Regions from separate parts of the Gloeocapsopsis sp. IPPAS B-1203 genome, predicted to be linked through region 1. Evidence: riboswitches for the same ligand, from Rfam matches in the RefSeq annotation. Region 1 holds a riboswitch; the other holds the start of a gene.
The links. Region 1 has a riboswitch for cyclic di-AMP ahead of CSQ79_RS01270 (universal stress protein). Riboswitches for the same ligand answer to the same signal wherever they lie in the genome.
Positions count from the first base shown of each region.

Region 2: another riboswitch for cyclic di-AMP. It lies ahead of CSQ79_RS17130 (hypothetical protein); the one in region 1 lies ahead of CSQ79_RS01270 (universal stress protein).

Region 1 covers NZ_PEIG01000001.1:259,541-262,666, forward strand. Annotated here, with positions in the region: gene CSQ79_RS01265 (pentapeptide repeat-containing protein) at 1-695, shown strand, start outside; gene CSQ79_RS01270 (universal stress protein) at 720-1,397, opposite strand; cyclic di-AMP (ydaO/yuaA leader) riboswitch at 1,496-1,672, opposite strand; gene CSQ79_RS01275 (SpoIIE family protein phosphatase) at 1,809-2,939, opposite strand; gene CSQ79_RS01280 (DUF1350 family protein) at 2,914-3,126, opposite strand, start outside.
Region 2 covers NZ_PEIG01000009.1:197,181-200,306, reverse strand. Annotated here, with positions in the region: gene CSQ79_RS17140 (hypothetical protein) at 169-984, shown strand; gene CSQ79_RS17135 (DUF937 domain-containing protein) at 1,010-1,555, opposite strand; gene CSQ79_RS17130 (hypothetical protein) at 1,772-1,975, opposite strand; cyclic di-AMP (ydaO/yuaA leader) riboswitch at 2,103-2,242, opposite strand; gene CSQ79_RS17125 (YcjF family protein) at 2,553-3,126, shown strand, end outside.

The DNA.
Region 1 (3,126 bases):
TACTTCCACAACGCTTACTTCAATTTACTGATTGGTTCTCACCAAAGCAAAACGTTATCTTATTCGACACACCAACTGCAGCTAATGAAATTGCTTTTATGTTGGGCGGCGAGTGGGATGGATGCAACGGTATCGTCATGAATAAATGTGATGAGGTTGCTGTCAATACTGCTGCTAGCTTAATCCAAGCACAATGGTGCTATTCTGGAGCAGAAGTAACTTATCTCACTCGATTGACTGCTAACGAGTTGCTACGACGCTATCAAGCCGGTGAAAAAAACTTTACTAATGCGAACTTAAGGGGTGTAACCATCACTTCTAACACATTGGTTGCAATCAATCTAAGTTGGGCAAAGTTGAGCGGTTCTAACCTTTGGCAAACCAACCTGAGCTATGCTGATTTAACTGCAGCAGATTTCACAAATGCTGATTTAGGTTTGACAAACTTGAGTAAAACAACTTTGTCAATGTGCAACTTAACAAGAGTAAACCTATCGCAAGCAAATCTCAAAGAGTCTAATTTATATCGTGCTTGCCTGAAAGATGCTGACCTCACACAAGCAGATCTTACAGGCGCAAATTTAACTTTAGCAGATCTTACAGGTGCAAACTTGAGTCAAGCTAAGCTAACTCTTGCAAATTTGGAAGGTGCTAAGGTTGTTGAAACTGAACTAGCAAAAGCTGAATTGTTGTGATGAGTGAGTTGTAAAGTCAACTTGTTAGTGAACACCAGCAAGTACTTTTCCTGTAGCAAAGTCTATACCTAGTACAGCACACGGAAAATTAGAACCAAGTTGCTGAACGATTAAATGATTTGCTGAGTTGCAACCTAAAAACAGCAAAGATGCATTTTCTGACTCTACAACTGCTTTGAGTTCTGAAGCAACGTTACCAAACCGCAGATGAGCAACAAGAGAACCCCGCCATTCTGCTGCAAGGCTCTTGGCTTGCCATAAAATTAAGTCAGCTTGTTCAAATAAATCTGGTGATGCGATGCGTGGCTGTAATAGTAGCATTTCTGAATGTTGTGTCGCATTCGACCGAGAACCTCTGTTGGCTACGTGAGCTAATTCTCGCGAAATACTCTCACTATATAACCTGCTTAGATCAAAACTAGGAGAAATTGGGCAATGGCGATGCTGAGTGTGTTCTTCTAGAACATACACTACGTGAACAGTAACTTGCTTTTGAGTTGCTAGGCGAGTTTGATGAGCAATCCACAAGGTTAGATCCAGTGCTGTTTGACTATTTGGAGAACTGTTATAACCCACAACCAAGTCAACCGACTTAGTGGTTTCCTGAATTTGCGATGCATCTGGTGCTAGCAGCATCATTCTTTCTATGACATTCGTTTCTGTTGCGCTTTGTAGGCGCGCTAACATTGGCTTGATGTTCATTCGCTAGATACCTTATGTCGAAAGCAGGTACAAAAAAACGAGCAGTACGAGCCTCAGACACTGAACGAGATACAAGTCATTGTAGAAATGCTTGCTCTTCAGTCTCCTCTCGATGCCTACGAAGTTAGCTGACGGGCTAGGACTGAGAGATGTCCTTCTGCTTTAATCTTTGGTTTTATCAAAATGATTAAAGCTCAATTTTAGATACGCCCCAGATTTTGGTTCCTCCGTTCTAGCCTTCTCTTAATTAATTTAAAATACAACTTTAAGAAGATTCTAGATTAGGCTGACTTACTCAAATTCACTAAATTCTACCATTGATTATTGTACCAAGCAACGTCTTGATTTTGTTTTCTAAATTAAGAAAAACTTATGTATTCAAAGGCTTTTTGAATTAACATTATTTATTCTTTAATTGTCAAATCTAATTTGAAGAATCGATAAATCATCCTCAAAGCTATCTTGAGAATTTATCTGGCTTAACTGAGATAAAATGTTGTCTAAATCACAATTACCTGCGGCATGATCAGCGCTGAGTAAATCAATAAAATGATCGAGCTGCCAAATTGAACCGTCAGCCAAATGCAGCTCATATACTCCATCGCTAAAAATATAAAGCGTACTCGACTCAGGGATCTGAAAAAACTTATCTTTGTAGTTGGTATCAGGAAACATACCAATAGGAATACTTGGAGTATCGAGTTTCGTTATTTGCAACGCAGGTGTTTCTGAGAATAAAACAGCAGGTGGATGTCCAGCATTAGCATAAATAAGTTGACGATTCACTCGGTTGTAAACTCCATACCAAATCGTAAAGTACTTAGAGTTTTGAGTGGTCATTTGAAAAGTATTGTTTAAGGCTCTCAGGACATCAGTCGGTTGATAATAATTAATGCCATCGAGAGCGCGAGAACGTAACATATTGAGTACTGAAATGGAAGGAAGTGTAGCTCCGAGTCCGTGTCCAGCAGTATCAAGTAGATAAATAGCTAAATAGTCAGGATCTAGCCAGTAGTAATCGAAGCAATCTCCACCCAGTCTTTGGGAAGGAATAAATCGAGAATTAATAGTCAGTGGTTCTTTGAGTTGTGGGGGAAGTAGCGATCGCACATAATCTGCGGCTTCACCTAATTCTGCTTCTAGCAATTGCTTTTGTTTTTGTAAATCCCGACTCATTTGGTGCAAGCGTAATCCAGCACGTACCCGCGCGGTAAGTTCATTTTGGTCAATTGGCTTGGTAATAAAATCATCTGCACCAGCATTAAGCGCTTGAACGCAATCAGCTACAGAATCTAAATCTGTCAGAAAAATAAAAAATACTAGCGATATCGGTTCAGCTTTAATTTTGCGACAAACATCTAGCCCACAGGTTTGCTGAATCATCCAATCGCAAATAACTAAACCAGGATACAACTGGCGTGCTAATGTAACTCCATCTTCACCATTATTAGTGACAACAACTTGATGGCCTTGATTTTCTAGTGCCCTTGAAAGCACGATCTGTACTGTCGGGTCATCATCGATTACTAAGATTAGAGACATGGGAAAAAGGATTGAGCCACAACACAATAGTGCGTTTTAGTTGATTTAAATCGCGATAGATTTCCTGCTTAAACCACTGTCCCATCGCATCAAATGGTGTAAAGTTTGTTCCAGTTTGCCACCTCACATCTTGACCTAAAGGTGTTGTATGACTTCCTGGCAATGTTTGTAAAGTAACCATATCAGG
Region 2 (3,126 bases), on a different contig from region 1:
AAATGGTCTTCTCAGTTGACTACTTATCTTGTTATACCTGAAGTAGCACACTGCCAAATTGCCTACTTAGGCGCTGCTTACCTCGCCACCGCCCTACCTAAAACTGTATAAATGCTACAACGCTATTTCTCAGGATGGTTTCGCCCACAGCCATGCCTCAAATTGCTTATGGCTATGTTACTCATGCCGTCAACTGGAGTTACACTAATTCAGTCTGCTTCGGCTCAATCTCTTGAAGCAATCGCTTCAAGGTCCTTAAAATCTATTCCTTTAGAACAACAAACTGGCGATCAGCCTTCAGTATCAATCGATCCCCTAAATAGCCCTTATCCAGTTCCTTGGAATTGGGTGATGAAAACTTACGAGGATGTCAGTGCCCGCGAAGGTTCTGGGGTACGGTATTACCGCAGCCATTCACTACTCTCTCCTGATGGCGAGTATGCTGCTTACAGTCGCATTCAAATGCAAGTACAGCCAGAACTTTATCGTAGCCAAGTCAGCAGTGTGATGTTTTTAGAAAACTTACGCACTGGACAGCTACAAGAAGTCAAAGCCTCGTCTCCATTGGCGCTTCATTTGATGACGCAAGGAAAAGCCGCGACGCCAGGAGTTATCTCGATTTTATCTCCCATTGGTTGGTCAAAGTCAAGCGATCGCTTACTCGCACGTCAATTTGAAGGCTTCTTTAGTACTTCTGATATTTCTGATTATGCTGTTGTTTGGCATCGATATCAAAACCGGACAACAACACTTGCTCCTGCACAAGTCTTCAATAACCATGCCATGTCAATTTTATTGGGTTGGAGTCAAACTGATCCCAGTCGAGTTGTCTTTCGGGTTGGTGAGTTAGGTGATGAGCAATGGCAAATGTGGACAGTGGCAGAGAATGGGCAAACATCACTGGCAACAAGTGTAGAGCAACCTGTTGTTTTTGGTCTACGACAAATGCAACTTTGGGCGGGAGAACAAATTGCTTCCCGCTAAGATAGCAGAGGAATTCACAACTCCTTTAAAAGCGCGATTGACCAAGATAGCGTCCAGCAAGCTGCATAACATCAGCAATGTCTACTTCTCCATCGCCATTTGCATCCAAAAAAGTGTCTAGTACAGTATTTTGACTCGTTTGAGGATTGTTTGGGGCATTTTGCGCGCGGCTGCCACTTTGCAACAAATTCAGCACAATTGGCACTAAAATAGGCAACATCTGTACAATCATGTTTGGATTTAAACCTGTCCGTTGCGCGGCAAGTTGTGCTAGCTGTTGAACCTGGTTCTGAGAAAAAAGTCCAGAAACTGCTTGCGGACTTGGTGAGGCGCCACTATATTGATTTACATATGCTTGTGTTTGGTCGTAACCGTCTCTAGAACGCTTTTGTTGTAGCCCTGAACGCACAGAACTGCCTACCACAGACATAAGTGTTTGCATTGTGGAAGGATTAGTATTGTAGCTACTGCTGAGCTGCTGTACTGTGTTTAGAATGTTAGCTAGCTGTCCAGAACTTGCTTGTTGTGAAGGATTATTGATTGCACCAAGAATTTGATCGAAAAGTTTCATGGGTTTTCTCAAGTTATGGGCAAGATCAATTTTCCCTGTTCAACAAGTTGAAAACCTCTAGCTAACAGTAGAAAAATTTGAAGACATCAGAATCGGGAGTAAGAAAACGCGATCGCGCCAGCTTTCGACTTAGGAATTTATAGTTATTTACTAATTCCTCTCCTTTGTTTTGAACACCAAGCTAAAAGCTAATTGCTAACAGCCAATAGCTTGTCTTTATGACTCTGCTTGGATAGGAGACTTAGATTTTACTCGAATCAAACGGTCAATACAGGCTTGACCGTAAGCGATCGCTTCATCAATAGTTTGAAAACAGAAGGGTTCACTGTAATGGTTTCCTTCGGGATCGGTGTAGTCTACAACAATACCATTCAGCTCTTGTTTTGCAAGTAGAATCCATTGTTTGTAATAATTTTTCATGCCTTACCTCTGTTTACTTGTAGCGGTGGACGAGGTGGGTCAAAATGTTCGCAAATACACACAACTATATTGTCAGTGATATTTACTGGGAGAACCCTAGGACACTTGGCTTGAAGCTGACGTCCAAAGGTACTCCTTCCATTGCCTACGAAGTTAGCTGACGGGCTAAGACTGGAAGGTGTCTCTCTCATCGACTGAGATTTGCCCCAAAATTTGGTTCCTCCGTTCTTTAACCGCAAGCGGTTGAAGATTAGGCTGCCCACTAAGTTGCTGATAAGTAATACTTGCATATTTGATTCTCAAGCTAATAACTCATCAGTTATGGGTAATATAGCGGAATGTTTTCTACTACGCAATCCTCCTAAATAGATATCGACGCTCTAGGAGATGGAAGCCCAAAGCATTAAGCTTATAGTGATATCTGTGTAAGACTTTTACGCAATATTAAGTTTTACTAATATCTGAAAATACAGCGATCGCAATGTGTGGCGTTTCTATTTGCTGTATTCCTGCTGGCGCATTCAAGTTAATAGCAAGCAGACTAAGATCAAAAGCATCTCTTTGTCATTCCTCTGAAATGCCTTTTCCACGCATTGTCATGCTGCTTGTCGCCCTAATTGTTGTTTTAGGGCTATTACTGTGGTTATTTGCTAGCTTGTCACAGTTGTTGTGGCAACTGTCTTACACTTCACCGCTACTTGCGGATGTGTTGCTATTTTTGATTATTGCTTTGGTAGTATTGCTGATTGGTGTAGTCATTTACTACATTGCAATCGTACAAAGAGGCGAACAGCGATCGCGGCGACGGGCACAACGCCAAATTCGGATTCCTGAAGAACGTACTGATGCAGCCGAAGAAAACCTACGTGCCATCCAACAACAACTGACACAAATTCAAGACGAAGTGGCACGTCAAGCATTGTTAGAGCGATCGCGGGAAATTGAAGCAAGTTTGTCGCGTAGGGCGTTGCAAGTCGTTGTCTTTGGAACAGGTTCAGCAGGCAAAACTTCGCTTGTCAATGCTATTTTTGGGCGGATTGTTGGACAAGTTGCTGCACCAATGGGGACAACACAAGAAGGGCAAACTTACAGCTTGCGGCTCAAAGGAATGGAACGCAAGATTTTAATTACCGATACACCAGGAATTTTAG